One region of the Streptomyces sp. NPDC001941 genome, then DNA from elsewhere that is predicted to be linked to it. Evidence: riboswitches for the same ligand, from Rfam matches in the RefSeq annotation. Region 1 holds a riboswitch; each other region holds the start of a gene.
The links. Region 1 has a riboswitch for cyclic di-AMP ahead of ABT160_RS21405 (M23 family metallopeptidase). Riboswitches for the same ligand answer to the same signal wherever they lie in the genome.

Region 1 (4,812 bases):
CAACTCCGCGCTCCTGGCGAAGATCCACACCGTGGAGTGGACGCCCGCCGTCATCAGCCACCCCACCACCGTCACCGCCCTGCGCACCAACTGGTGGGGCCTGGCCGGGGAACGCGTCCACGACCTGTTCGGCCGGATCAGCGCCTCCGAGGTGGTGAGCGGCATCCCCGGCACCGCCACCGACCACTACGGCATCCCGTTCTCCCTCACCGAGGAGTTCGTCGCCGTCTACCGCATGCACCCGCTCGTCCGCGACGACTGGCACCTGCGCTCCGCGCGCGACGACGGCACCCTGCGCGAGGCCACGTTCCGCGAACTGGCGGGCCCCGAGGCCCTGAAGGTCCTGCAGTCCGTCTCCACCGCCGACCTGCTCTACAGCTTCGGCACCCTCCCGCCCGGCCTGGTGACCCTGCACAACTTCCCGCGGTTCCTCCAGGAGTACGAGCGTCCCGACGGGCACCTCCAGGACCTGGCCGCCACCGACATCCTGCGCTCCCGGGAACTCGGCGTGCCCCGTTACAACGAGTTCCGCAGGCTCCTGCACCTCAAGCCCGCCCGGAACTTCGCGGAACTGACGGACAACAAGGAATGGGCGCGCGAGATCGAACGCCTCTACTCCGGCGACATCGAAAGGGTCGACCTCCAGGTGGGCCTGTACGCGGAGAAACTCCCGGCCGGATTCGCCTTCAGCGACACGGCATTCCGGATCTTCATCCTGATGGCGTCGCGCCGCCTCAACAGCGACCGGTTCTTCACCGAGTACTACACCCCCGAGGTGTACTCGAAGGCCGGAATGCGCTGGATCGACGACAACTCCATGCTGACCGTGCTATTGAGGCACCACCCCGAACTGCGCACCGCGCTCAGCGGCGTGCGGAACGCCTTCGCGCCCTGGCGCGTCGCGGGCCGGGAGGGCTAGGCCGTGGCGACCGGTCCCACCGGCGCGCCCCGCGCCGACCTGGTCCTGGAGGGCGGCGGCGTGCGCGGCCTGGGCGCCGCGGGCGCGGTCATCGGCCTCCAGGAGGAGGGCTACGCCTTCCCGCGCGCGGCCGGCACCTCGGTCGGCGCGATCGCCGCGGCGCTGGTCGCGGCCGGGGCGGGCGCCAAGGAGCTGCGGGCGGCCGTGGAGCGGCTGGACCTGGCCCGGGTGCCGGACCGGCTGCCGCCCGGGGTCCCGCTGCTGAGCGAGGGCGTGGGCCTGGCCGGGGCGAGCGGCGCCTACCGGGGCGCCTGGATCCGCGACTGGCTGGAGCGCGAACTGGCGGAGCTGGGCGTGCGCACCTTCGGCGACCTGCGGTACGAGGACCCCGGGGCGTCGGCGGACCTGCCCGAGGACCAGCGCTACAAGCTGGTCGTCCTGGTCACCGACGTGACCCGGGGGCGGCTGCTGCGGCTGCCCTGGGACTACCGGCTCTTCCACCTCGACCCGGACGCGCAGGTCGTCGCGGACGCGGTGCGCTGCTCGCTGTCGATCCCGTTCTACTTCCGGCCGTGCTCCCTGCGGGACCCGGTCACGGGGGAGTCCTCGGTCCTCGTGGACGGCGGCAGCCTGTCGAACTTCGCGGTGGAGATCTTCGACCGCACCGACGGGCGGCCGAGCCGCTGGCCGTCCTTCGGCGTACGGATCCTGCCCGACCTGCCCGCCGGGATCGCCCAGCTGTTCCCGCTGGCCGCGCGGGTGATGTGGCCGCCGCTCCAGCTGGCGCAGCAGGTGGTGACCACCGCGCTGGTGGGGCGCGACCAGACGCACCTGGACCGGCCCGGCGTGCGCGAGCGGACCATCGCGGTGGACTGCTCGGGCGTCGGCGTGACCGACTTCGCGATCGGCGCGCGGGCGCGGGACGCGCTGGTGGAGGAGGGGCGGCGGACCGCCGTGGAGTTCGTGCGGTACTGGCGCGGGACGGACCACTCCTGACCCGTTCTCCTGAGCCGCGGCGCACCCGGCCCTCCGGCGGGGTGTCTGAACCTTCTATCCGTATATGACCGATTGGGGACCTTCTTCCTTCTTCCTGGAATTCACTCCATCGTGCCCCGGTCCCTGCTCAATTGGTCCGGGGCACGTGAGCAGGCTCATACCCGTGACGTTGCGTGCTGGTGCACGGTGCGCCGAATACCGTGCCGACAAGCGCGATCGACGAACCGCGAAGATCGAAAATCCACGGAGGGTGACGGTAATCCGGGGGTAAAGTCCCGCGTTCGAATGCGGGATTCGCCGAACCGCTTGTTCCCGTCCGTCCCGCTCGTTTACGGTCACCGTCAATCCGGTCGGACCGCCTAATCCTGCCGCCGCCCGGAATTCGCACCCATCCACGCGTGGCAGGAGCGGGGGACCCAGGTAGAACGCCGTTTCCGTACCCACGGACGGCTCGGGGTTAAGCCGTACGGAATTCCGTACGGCCGGGCACCTCCAGCCCGAACCCGACAGCTCACCTCGCAGGCGCCGGAGAGGAATGCCCCATGCCCGCGAAGGGTAAGCACCGACGTCCCAAGGCCCGTCCGCTCGGCCGCGGCCTCGCCGCCGCCGGAACCGGCGGGGCCGCCCTCGCCCTCCCGCTGATCGGCGCCACCGGCGCCCACGCCGCGCAGCAGGCCGCCCCCGAGGCGCCCGCCCCGGTCCAGCAGCGGGCCGCCGCGAAGCCCGTCGCCCAGGTGGCGGCGAAGGCCCCGGCGAAGACCCGGGCCACCACGTACACCGTCGTCAGCGGCGACTACCTGTCGAAGATCGCCGAGGAGCGGCGGCTCAGCGGCGGCTGGCAGAAGCTGTACGAGGACAACCGCACCGTCGTCGGCGGGGACCCGTCCCTGATCCTGCCCGGCATGAAGCTCACCCTGGGTGCCAAGGCCCCCGCGGGCGCCGCCGCCCCGAAGGCCGAGCGCACCGCCCCGAAGGAGCAGCCGCGCCCGTCGGCGCCGCAGGCCTCCGACGACTCCGACGACTCCTCCGGCGCCACGCGCTCGGAGAACACCCGGACCTCCGCCCGCGGTGGCGGCGGCTCCGGCTTCACCGCTCCCGTCGACGCGGGCGTCACCACCCCCTACCGCGCCTCCGGCGGCATGTGGTCCTCCGGCTACCACACGGGCGTCGACTTCTCCGCCTCCAGCGGCACCCCGGTGCACGCCGTCGGCCAGGGCACCGTGGTCTCCGCGGGCTGGGGCGGCGCGTACGGCAACCAGGTCGTCATCCGCCACGCGGACGGCAACTACTCCCAGTACGCCCACCTCTCCTCGCTCTCCGTCTCGGCCGGCCAGAGCGTCGGCGAGGGCGACCGGATCGGCCTCTCCGGCTCCACCGGGAACGTCACCGGACCGCACCTGCACTTCGAGATGCGCACCTCGCCCGACTACGGCTCCGACATCGACCCGGTGGCGTACCTGCGCCAGCACGGCGCGTCCCTCTGACGCACCGTCCACCCGCGCCGCCCGCCGGCGCCGTCCACCCGAACGGAGGGGCCCCGCACGCGTCCGCGTGCGGGGCCCCTCGGCGTGCGCCGGCCCGTATTCCTGCTTGGAGGAAACTTGACCGGTGGCGAATCTCACCCCGCGTCAACCCCTCCTTACGGTCGCGTAGGTCACATCCGTAAGGGAAAGATGTGTGCACGTGGCAGACGATTCGAGATCCAGAGACAGAGACGCATTCGGGTCGTACGTGGCGATCGGTGACAGCTTCACCGAGGGCGTCGGCGACCCCGGCCCCGACGGCGCCTTCGTCGGCTGGGCGGACCGCTTCGCGGTGCTGCTCGCGGACCGCCGGCCGGAGCACGCGTTCCGCTACGCCAACCTCGCCGTGCGCGGCCGCCTCCTCGACCAGATCGTCGAGGAGCAGGTCCCCCGGGCCAAGGAGCTCGCCCCCGACCTGGTGACCTTCTGCGCGGGCGGCAACGACATCATCCGCCCCGGCACCGACCCCGACGAGGTCGCCGAGCGCTTCGAGCGCGCCGTCGCCGACCTCAGCTCGGCCGTCGGCACCGTCATGATCACCACGGGCTTCGACACCCGCGGCGTGGCCCTGCTGCGCCACCTGCGCGGCAAGATCGCCACGTACAACGGTCACGTACGGGCCGTCGCCGACCGCTACGGCTGCCCGGTCCTCGACCTGTGGTCCCTCAAGTCCGTGCAGGACAGGCGGGCTTGGGACGGCGACCGGCTCCACCTGTCGGCCGAGGGCCACACCCGGGTCGCGCTGCGCGCCGCCCAGGTGCTCGGCCTCCCGGTGCCCGCCGACCCCGACCAGGCGTGGCCGCCGCTGCCGCCGCGCGGCACCCTGGAGGTGCGGCGCGACGACATCCACTGGGCGCGCGAGCACCTGGTGCCGTGGATCGGCCGCAGGCTGCGCGGGGAGAGCTCCGGGGACCACGTGGCGGCGAAGCGCCCCGACCTCCTCCCCCTGTAGGGGACCGCGGAAAAGGCCGCCCGGTCCGGTGCGCGAGCACCGGAGGGCGGCCTTCCGGCCCTCTGCGGGCACATGGTCCGCTGGTACGCCGAACGGCCTTCCGGCGTGCGCGGGCGGCGCGCTGGTACGGAGAGGTGACAGGGCAGGAGTGGCGCTCACGCCCCGGGCGCGCGCGGTGCTGGGATGTGCGCGCGGGGCCCGTGCGGCTCCGCCGCCTCCCGGGCGCCCCGCCGAAAGGACCCTGACGATGACCGTACGCACGCCCAAGGCCCTCGCCGCCCACTCGCTCGCCGCGGCCGTCGTCGCCGGCGGCCTGCTGGTGGCGGGCGCCGCGCCCGCCGTCGCCGCGCAGCAGTCGGTGGCCCCCGCCGCGGCGGCCGTCGCGCCGCAGCCGACCACCGTCACCGTCACCGGCGAGGGCA
Region 2 (4,812 bases), on a different contig from region 1:
GACGGTACGGACGGCGAGGGCGTCCACCGGTTCCTGCGCGCGCTGCCCGCGGTGCTCATCGCCGGCGGGGTGGTCTTCGACCTGGCCACGCCGCCCCAGTTCACCGCCTCCCCGCTGCTCGCGGCGGCCCCGTTGATCGCCGCGCCGTTCTTCTCGCTGCGGGCCACCCTGCTGACCGGCCTCGCGGCCGTGCTGGCCGGGCTCGGGCTGCACCTGTACAACCACACGATCGACGACCCCACTTCGCTCACCGAGGGCGCGACCGTGCTGACCGTGTCCGGCCTGGCGCTGCTGATCAACCGGGTGGTGCGGCGCAGCGGGCGGCGGCTCGCCTCGGCGCGCGAGATCGCCGAGACGGCCCAGCGGGCGGTGCTGCCCACGCCCGCCGACCGGATCGGCGGGCTGCACATCGCGGCGCGCTACGAGGCGGCGCAGGCGGACGCGTTCATCGGGGGCGACCTGTTCGCGGTGCAGGACACGCCCTTCGGGGTGCGCCTGGTGGTGGGCGACGTGCGGGGCAAGGGGCTGCAGGCGGTGGAGGCGGTGGCGGTGGTGATCGGCGCCTTCCGGGAGGCGGCCGAGCAGGAGCGCACCCTGGAGGGCGTGGCCCAGCGCCTGGAGCGGGCGCTGGCGCGGGAGGGCACCCGGCGCGACGGCCTGGACGCCTTCGAGGGCTTCACGACCGCGCTGCTCGCCGAGATCCCGCGCGGCGAGGGCGTGCTGCGGGTGGTCAACCGGGGCCACCCCGAGCCGCTGCTGCTGTACGCGGACGGGGACCTGGACCTCCTCGAACCGAGCGAGCCCGCGCTGCCGCTGGGCATGGGCGACCTGGGGACCTGGCCGGACCGGGCGGACGAGGCGGCGTTCCCGCCGGGCACCACGCTGCTGCTGTACACGGACGGGCTGAGCGAGGCGCGGGACGCGCGGGGCGTCTTCTACGACCCGGCGGAGCGGCTGGCCGGGCGGATCTTCCCGGGGCCCGACGAACTGCTCGACGCGCTGGTGGACGACGTGCGCCGCTACACGGGCGGGGGCGCCAGCGACGACATGGCGCTGCTGGCGGTGGCGCGCCCGGCGGCCGGGCAGCCGGAGCGGCGGCGGACGATGCCGGTGGTGCGGGGGCCGCGCGGGGGCTGAGGGGCCGCCAGGGCGGGGCGCCCGCGCCCGCTCACGCGGTGTGAGCGGAAGGCGCCGCTGCGCATAACATTTGACACACCGTCAGAAAATGATGATCGGCCGACGCTCCGTCAACTGCGCCGTTCCGCCCGGATCTGCCTGCTTAAGTCCCGGCCGGAGGGCTTAACGATCAAGCCGGAACAGCTTGGAATCGGACCCCCGTGTCTATTAACGTTCGATAACGCAGCGCGGTCGTCCCCGCCGCCGCCAGAGGCGGCACCGTGCGCACGCGCCGAATCCCGCGAGGGAACCGGGGAACCACCAACTTGGGGTGAATCGGGCATCACGCATGCCCGTAGGAGACCTTCCTGCTCCGAACCCGTCAGCTAACCCGGTAGGCGAGAAGGAAGGAAGGAGCACGCCTCCGTGGCGACCCCGCCCGTCCCGTCCGGCCCTGCCCAGCAGGACTGGAACAGTCCCTCCGCGCCCCCCGAGTGGCAGGAGTGGAACCCCACCGAGGAATCCGTACGGCCCGTCCGCGGCCGGCACCGCGTGGCCCGCCAGCGCGGCGGACTCGCCCGCAGCTCCACCGTCCTCGGCGTCGGCGTCATCGCCGCGGTCGGCGGCGCGGGGATGGCCACCGCCCAGGACAAGCCCCCGGTCTCCATATCGCTGCCGGACCTGCCCGACCTGCCCGAACTCCCCGACGCCGCCTCGCTGCCCGGCATCGGCGCCCTGGTCGCCCACGACGACGCGACCGACCGGAACACCCGGCCCCTGACCGCCGCCGCGACCACCGGGGCCGACGACGCCTCCGAGGGCGGCACCGCGGGCGAGGCCCTGCGCGCCCGCATCCTCCAGCAGGCCGAGCAGCAGCAGGCCTCCGCCGAGGCCGAGACCCGGGCCGCCGCCGAGCAGGCCGCCGCCAAGGCCGCCGCCGAGCAGGCCGCGCAGCAGCAGAAGGCCGCCGCGAAGAAGGCCGACGAGGCGAAGAAGAAGGCCGCCGCCGAGGCCGCCGCGAAGGCCGAGGCCGAGCGCCTGGCCAAGCTCGCCGCCAGCTACTCGCTGCCCACGTCCTCGTACACGATCACCTCCACCTACGGCCAGTCCGGCTCCATGTGGTCCTCCGGGCACCACACCGGCCTGGACTTCGCCGCCCCGACCGGTACCCCGGTCAAGGCCGTGCACGGCGCCACCGTGAAGTCGGCCGGCTGGTCCGGCGCGTACGGCTACCGCATCGTCCTGGAGCTCGAGGACGGCACCGAACTCTGGTACTGCCACCTGTCGTCGATGACCGTCGGCGCGGGCGAGCAGGTCGGCACCGGCGAGACCATCGGCCGCGTCGGCGCCACCGGCAACGTGACCGGGCCGCACCTGCACCTGGAGGTGCACACGCCCGGCGGGACCGGCATCGACCCGATGGGCTGGCTCGGCTCGAAGGGCCTGAAGGTCTGAAGGCCTGACGCCCGGGGCCGGGCCCGACACCGGGTCCGGCCGCAGGGTCGTACGGGGTCCGACGCCGCAGGGTCGTACGGGGAATCCGGAACACGCGCCCCCGGGCGCGCTGTTCACCCCGTATGACCCTTCGCCGCGCTCTGGGCGCTTCCGACCTGTCCGTCCACCCGCTCGCCCTCGGGGGCAACGTCTTCGGCTGGACCGCCGACCGCGACCAGTCCTTCGCCGTCCTCGACGCCTACACCGCGGCGGGCGGCAACTTCATCGACACCGCCGACGCCTACTCCCACTGGGTGCAGGGCAACCAAGGCGGAGAGTCCGAGACCGTGATCGGCCAGTGGCTGGCCGCGCGCGGCAACCGCGACGACGTCGTGATCGCCACCAAGGCGGGCGCCCAGCCCGGCTTCAAGGGCCTCGGCGCCGCCACCATCAAGGGCGCCGCCGAGGAGTCGCTGCGCCGCCTGGGCACCGACCACATCGACCTCTACTACACGCACTACGACGACCCGTCCGTGCCGGTCGAGGAGTTCCTCGGCGCGCTCGACGAGCTGGTGCGGGCCGGCAAGGTGCGGGCGATCGCCGCGTCCAACATCTCGCCCGAGCGGCTGCGCGAGGCCCTGGAGGTCTCCGACCGCGAGGGCCTGGCCCGCTACGTCGCGCTCCAGCCGCACTACAACCTGGTCTCCCGCGACACCTACGAGGGCCCGCTGCTGGACGTGGCCCGCGACCACGGGCTCGCCGCCGTCCCGTACTACGGCCTGGCCTCCGGCTTCCTGACCGGCAAGTACCGCCCGGGCACCGCCGTCGACAGCGCCCGCGCCCAGGGCGCCGCCCAGCACCTGGAGAGCGAGCGCGGCCGCAAGGTGCTGGCCGCGCTGGACGAGGTGGCGGCCGCGCGCGGCGCCGAGGTGGCCTCGGTGGCGCTGGCCTGGCTGGCCGCGCGGCCCACGGTCGTCGCGCCGATCGCCTCGGCCCGCACGGTCGAGCAGCTCCCGGCGCTGATCGCCGGGGTGGAGCTGGGCCTGACCGACGCGGAGCTCGCGCTGCTGACGGCCGCTTCGGACTGAGGGACGCCAGCCGGCCGACGTGATCCAGGAGGCGGCGGGCCGGGGAGCGGCGGCGGGTCAGCCGCGGTACGGGTTGTAGCCCGCGCCGTAGTTGCGGTGCGGCGGCGGTGTCCACACCTGGCCCGTCGCCTGCGCCGCGTACGTCAGCGCCGGGCCCGCGGCTTCCTTGCGCTGCCACAGGTGGTGCAGCAGCTCCTGCTCGCGCGCGGTGAAGTCCGGGTCCATCGCCCCGCGCCGGGCCCGGTGGCGCAGGAACGCCAGCGACGTCGCGAACGCCTCGTACTCGCCGACCGCCCGCGCCGCCGCCGGGCCCAGCGTGCGGCCCGCGTAGTCCCGGGCCATCGAGCGGGAGCGCATCGAGGACAGGGCCAGCGGCTCGGCGGGGGAGAGCCAGCCCGCCGCCGCGTACGCCGGGAGCTCGCCGGATATCGTGCGCAGCTCCCGCTGCCTGCTCCAGATCGCCAGCCAGGTCAGCAGCCCGAACACCGGGACCATGAACGCGCCGTACACCGCGTAGAAGCCCCAGGGGCCCAGGAGCGACCCCGACGCGTTCCACACCGCGTGCATCGCCATCGCCAGGGTCAGCCCGAGCAGCGGCAGCAGCACCCGGCGCACCCGGCGGTGCCGGGCGCCCAGCGCCGCGAGGCCGAAGCCGATGCCGGTGAGCACGGTGAACAGCGGGTGGGCGAACGGCGACATCACGACCCGTACGAAGAAGGTCGCGGCCGTCACCGAGTTGATGCCGCTGGTGCCGATCTCCTGGTCCTCGCCGAAGGCGCTGCCCAGGTAGAGGATGTTCTCGGTGAAGGCGAAGCCGGTCGCGGTGAAGCCCGCGAACACCACCCCGTCGACCACGCCGGTGAAGTCGCGTCTGCGGAACAGGAAGATCAGCAGGATCGCGGCCGCCTTGGCGCTCTCCTCCACGACCGGCGCGATCACCGTCGCGCCGAGGGTGTCGGCGGAGGACGGGTCGGCGGTCGCGGTGGCTATCCAGCGGGTCGCGAAGGAGTTCGCGATGATCGCCACCAGGGCAGCCGCGAAGGCGCCCCAGGCGAACGCGAACAGCAGGTTCCGCCAGGGGCCCGGCTCGACCCGGTCCAGCCAGCGGAAGGCGGTCATCAGCAGCGGCACCGGCAGCACGGCCAGCCCCAGGCCCACCAGGAAGCCCCGGGTG
Region 3 (4,812 bases), on a different contig from region 1:
ATCCACTCCGGCAGGTCGCGGCTTTCTCGTGCGCGAAAATCCTTCTCATGCGCGGAAATCACCGGATGCACGCAGCCTCAGCCGCTTGTACGGGTATCCGCATTCCGGGTGAATAAAGCGCGCCCCACTGGTGGGCCCACTTTAATTCCCCCCTTTGTATACGGCCCCTTTGTTAATGCCGGGCGCTCGCACTGTTTACGGCGTGTTGCGAAGTCCTCACGCGCAGCCGGTGCGCCGGCAGTCCGCGCTCGGCGTGCAGCGCGGTCAGCGAGCGCGCCCGCTCCGCGTCGCCGCGCGCCACCGCGTCCACGATCGCGCCGTGCTCGGCCCAGGTCTCCAGCGGACGGGCCGGCTGCTCGACCACGTACATCCAGGCGATCTTGTGCCGCAGCTGGGTCAGCAGGGAGCTCAGGCCCGGGCTGCCCGCCGCCTGCGCCAGCGTCTCGTGGAACCAGCCGTCCAGCGACCGCAGGTCCTCCCCCTGGCCGCCGCGCGCCCGCGCCTGGCCCAGCCTGACCAGGCCGCGCAGCACCTTGAGGTGGGCCTCGCTGCGGTGCTGGGCGGCCCGGGCGGCGCCCAGCGGCTCCAGGAGCGTACGGATCTCCAGGAGGTCGGCGGCCTCCTGGGCGGTCGGCTCGGCCACGCACGCGCCCGCGTGGCGGCGGGTGGTGACGAAGCCCTCGGACTCCAGGGTGCGCAGCGCCTCGCGGACCGGGACGCGGGAGACCCCGTACCGGCGGGCGAGCTGCTCCTCGGTCAGCCGGCCGCCGCGCTCGAAGGCACCGGACACGATGTCGTCGCGGATCGCCGTGCATACCGAGTGAGCGGGAACGCGCATACAGAGCCTCCGAATTCGTCCACCCCGGCCCGGGGTCGTGACGGCGCCATTGTGCTGCACCGCACTTGTTCGACTCTATGACAGCGGGCCGCGAATTCCGATGGCTCCCGGGAATCGTCCGAATTCTTTTGTCCGCCGCGGAGGTTCACCGGGGCGCACGGGGCGGGGGTCGGCGCGGGAAGCGCACGAGGCCCCCGCCGGGTCGGCGGGGGCCTCGTGGGAGGTGCTGCGGGGCGTGCGGCTCAGACGCCGACGCCGTGCGCGCGCAGGTAGGCGATCGGGTCCATGTCGGAGCCGTACCCCTCGCCCGAGCGGGCCTCGAAGTGCAGGTGCGGGCCGGTGGTGTTGCCGGTGTTGCCCGAGAGGGCTATCTGCTGGCCCGGCTCCACCGTCTGGCCCACCGACACGCCGATGGAGGACAGGTGGCCGTACTGGGTGTACGTGCCGTCGTTCATGCGGATGACGACGTTGTTGCCGTACGCCCCGCCCCAGCCCGCCTCGACGACGGTGCCCAGGCCGACCGCGTGCACCGGGGTGCCGCTGGCCGCGTGGAAGTCGATGCCGGTGTGGCTGCCGGAGGACCAGATGGAGCCACCGGTCTTGTAGCCGGTGGAGACGTAGCTGCCGGAGATGGGCGCCACGAAGCTGTTCAGGCGCTTGCGCTCGGCCTCGCGGGCGGCGCGCTCCTTGGCCTCGCGGGCGGCCTTGGCGCGGGCCTCGGCCTTGCGCTTGGCCTCCGCCTCGGCCTTGGCCCTGGCGAGGGCCTGGGCGGCCTCCTGCTCCTGGGCCTCGGCCTGCGCGTTGATGCGGTCGGCGAGGGACTCGGCGACGACGGCCGCGTTCAGTCCGGTCTGCTCGACCGAGGGGGCTTCCCCGTCGGCGGCGAGCGCCGGGGAGGCGAGGGTGCCGATGACGCCGGTGGTGGCGATGGTCGCGATCGAGGCGACGCCGGCGCTGCGGCGCGCCAGACGGCTCGGACCACGGTGCTTCCCGGTGGCACGGGTGAACGCCATGTAGGAGCTGTTTCCTTTCCTTCCTTCTCGCCTACCGGGTTAGCTGACGGGTTCGGAGCAGGAAGGTCTCCTACGGTCGCCCCTCGCAGGGCGTCCGATTCACCCCAGGGACTGAGTGGGTCCCCGGCTCCCCAGGCTCGCGCCTGACGGGGACTCGGCGATGACTGCCCGCGCTGCCGCGGGTGCGGCGGGGACGGCTCACGGACAGTTCCAACGGTCCAGAACGCTAAGCGTCTCCTCTTTCAATCACCAAACAGACACGACGTTTTGTAGCGCACGCCACAGGACGGACAGGCAACCTCACCAACAAACCGGACATAAGGGAGGACCCCCGGCGAAACGCTCACGCCGGGGTCCTCCGCGGGCCGTCCGCCCTGATGACAGGCCGTCAGCCGGTGACCACCGTCACCTCGCCGATGCCCAGCGCCCGCACCGGCTCCGCGATCTGCGCCGCGTCCCCGACCAGCACCGTGACGAGCCGGTCCACCGGGAAGGCGCTGACGACGGCCGCCGTCGCCTCCACGGTCCCCGTCTCCGCGAGACGGGCGTACAGCTGCGCCTGGAAGTCGTCGGGCAGGTGCTGCTCCACCTGGTCCGCCAGGGTCGCCGCGACCGACGCCGCCGTCTCGTACTTCAGCGGGGCGACGCCCACCAGGTTCTGCACCGCCACGTCCCGCTCGGCGTCGGTCAGGCCTCCCTCCGCCAGCGTCCGCAGCACCTGCCACAGGTCCGCCAGCGCCGGGCCCGTGTTGGGCGTGTCCACCGAGCCGCTGATCGCGAGCAGGGAGGCGCCCGCGCCGTCCGGGCCCGAGCGCAGCACCTGGCCGAAGGCCCGCACCCCGTAGGTGTAGCCCTTCTCCTCGCGCAGCACCCGGTCCAGACGGGACGTCAGGGTGCCGCCCAGGCAGTACGTGCCGAGCACCTGGGCCGGCCACACCCGGTCGTGCCGGTCGGCGCCCACGCGGCCGATCAGCAGCTGCGTCTGCACGGCCCCGGGGCGGTCCACCACGACCACCCGGCCCCGGTCGTCGGCGGTGACCGCCGGGACCGGCCGGGACGCGCCCGGGTCGCCCGTCCAGGCGCCCAGCGTGTCGGCGAGCAGCGCGTCCAGGTCGACCCCGGTCAGGTCGCCGACCACCACCGCGGTCGCCGTGGCGGGGCGCACGTGCGCCTCGTAGAAGGCGCGCACCGCCGCGGAGTCGATCCGGGCGACGGTCTCCTCGGTGCCCTGGCGCGGCCGGGACATCCGCGAGTCCGCCGGGAACAGCTCCTTCGACAGCTGCTTGGCGGCCCGGCGCGCCGGGTTGGCGCTCTCGTGCGGGATCTCGTCCAGGCGGTTGCCCACCAGGCGCTCCACCTCGCCGTCGGAGAACGCGGGCGCCCGCAGCGCCTCCGCGAGCAGCCCCAGCGCCTTGGCGAGCCGGGAGACCGGCACCTCCAGCGAGACCCGCACGCCCGGGTGGTCCGCGTGCGCGTCGAGCGTGGCGCCGCAGCGCTCCAGCTCGGCGGCGAACTCCTCGGCGCTGTGTTTGTCGGTGCCCTCGGACAGGGCGCGCGCCATCAGCGTGGCCACGCCGTCCAGGCCCTCGGGCTCGGCCTCCAGCGGGGCGGCCAGGAACACCTCGACGGCCACCACCTGCTGGCCCGGGCGGTGGCAGCGCAGCAGCGTCAGGCCGTTGTCCAGGCGGCCGCGCTCGGGCGCGGGAAAGGCCCAGGGCCTGGCGGTGCCCGCCTCGGGCCGGGGGTGGAACTCCATCGTCACGACCGCGTCCGTCACTGGTCCGCCTCTTCCTCTGCGTCGTCGCCCGCGTCCTCGGCGACCGGTTCGTACACGAGCACCGCGCGGTTGTCGGGGCGCAGCCGGGCCCGGGCGACGTCGCGCACCTCCTCGGCGGTGACGTCCAGGACGCGGTCGACCGCGGTCAGCGCCAGCTGGGGGTCGCCGAACAGCACGGCGAACCGGCACAGTTCGTCGGCGCGGCCCGCGACCGTGCCGAGCCGGTCCAGCCACTCGCGCTCCAGCTGGGCCTGGGCGCGCTCCATCTCCTCGGCCGTCGGGCCCTCCTCGGCGAACCGGGCGAGCTCCTCGTCGACCGCGCTCTCGATGCGCGGGACCTCCACGCCGCCGGAGGTCTTGACGTCCAGCCAGCCCAGCGAGGGGGCGCCGGCCAGGCGCAGCATGCCGAAGCCCGCGGCGACGGCGGTGCGGTCGCGCCGCACCAGCCGGTTGTGCAGCCGGGAGGACTCGCCGCCGCCGAGCACGGTCAGCGCCAGGTCGGCCGCGTCGCACGCGCGCGTGCCGTCGTGCGGCAGCCGGTAGGCGGCCATCAGCGCGCGGGCCGGGACCTCCTCCTCGACCACCTCGCGCAGCTCGCCGCCGAGGGTGTCGGGCAGCGAGCCGTCGCGCGGGGCGGGCTTGCCGTCGTGGCCGGGGATGGAGCCGAAGTACCTCTCCACCCAGGCCAGGGTCTGCGCGGGGTCGATGTCGCCGACCACGGAGAGCACCGCGTTGTTGGGCGCGTAGTACGTGCGGAAGAAGGCGCGGGCGTCCTCCAGGGTCGCCGCGTCCAGGTCCGCCATCGAGCCGATCGGCGTGTGGTGGTAGGGGTGGCCCTCGGGGTAGGCCAGCGCGGTCAGGCGCTCGAACGCGGTGCCGTAGGGCACGTTGTCGTACCGCTGGCGGCGCTCGTTCTTGACGACGTCGCGCTGGTTCTCCATCGACTCGTCGTCCAGCGCGGCCAGCAGCGAGCCCATCCGGTCCGCCTCCAGCCAGAGCGCGAGCTCCAGCTGGTGGGCGGGCATGGTCTCGAAGTAGTTGGTGCGCTCGAAGCTGGTGGTGCCGTTGAGCGAGCCGCCGGCGCCCTGCACCAGTTCGAAGTGCCCGTTGCCGTGCACCTGCTGCGAGCCCTGGAACATCAGGTGCTCGAAGAGGTGGGCGAGGCCGGTGCGGCCGGCGACCTC

Region 2: linked by a shared signal. The riboswitch ahead of ABT160_RS19420 (M23 family metallopeptidase) and the one ahead of ABT160_RS21405 (M23 family metallopeptidase) in region 1 are both predicted to bind cyclic di-AMP.
Region 3: linked by a shared signal. The riboswitch ahead of ABT160_RS35265 (M23 family metallopeptidase) and the one ahead of ABT160_RS21405 (M23 family metallopeptidase) in region 1 are both predicted to bind cyclic di-AMP.

The regions. Positions count from the first base shown of each region.
Region 1 covers NZ_JBEOYE010000031.1:4,759-9,570, forward strand. Annotated here, with positions in the region: gene ABT160_RS21395 (peroxidase family protein) at 1-919, shown strand, start outside; gene ABT160_RS21400 (patatin-like phospholipase family protein) at 923-1,915, shown strand; cyclic di-AMP (ydaO/yuaA leader) riboswitch at 2,291-2,453, shown strand; gene ABT160_RS21405 (M23 family metallopeptidase) at 2,458-3,399, shown strand; gene ABT160_RS21410 (SGNH/GDSL hydrolase family protein) at 3,599-4,390, shown strand; gene ABT160_RS21415 (SIMPL domain-containing protein) at 4,638-4,812, shown strand, end outside.
Region 2 covers NZ_JBEOYE010000026.1:81,144-85,955, forward strand. Annotated here, with positions in the region: gene ABT160_RS19415 (PP2C family protein-serine/threonine phosphatase) at 1-1,137, shown strand, start outside; cyclic di-AMP (ydaO/yuaA leader) riboswitch at 1,397-1,532, shown strand; gene ABT160_RS19420 (M23 family metallopeptidase) at 1,543-2,571, shown strand; gene ABT160_RS19425 (aldo/keto reductase) at 2,694-3,638, shown strand; gene ABT160_RS19430 (PrsW family intramembrane metalloprotease) at 3,696-4,812, opposite strand, start outside.
Region 3 covers NZ_JBEOYE010000076.1:21,580-26,391, forward strand. Annotated here, with positions in the region: gene ABT160_RS35260 (GntR family transcriptional regulator) at 173-838, opposite strand; gene ABT160_RS35265 (M23 family metallopeptidase) at 1,081-1,851, opposite strand; cyclic di-AMP (ydaO/yuaA leader) riboswitch at 1,866-2,021, opposite strand; gene ABT160_RS35270 (M16 family metallopeptidase) at 2,240-3,607, opposite strand; gene ABT160_RS35275 (M16 family metallopeptidase) at 3,625-4,812, opposite strand, start outside.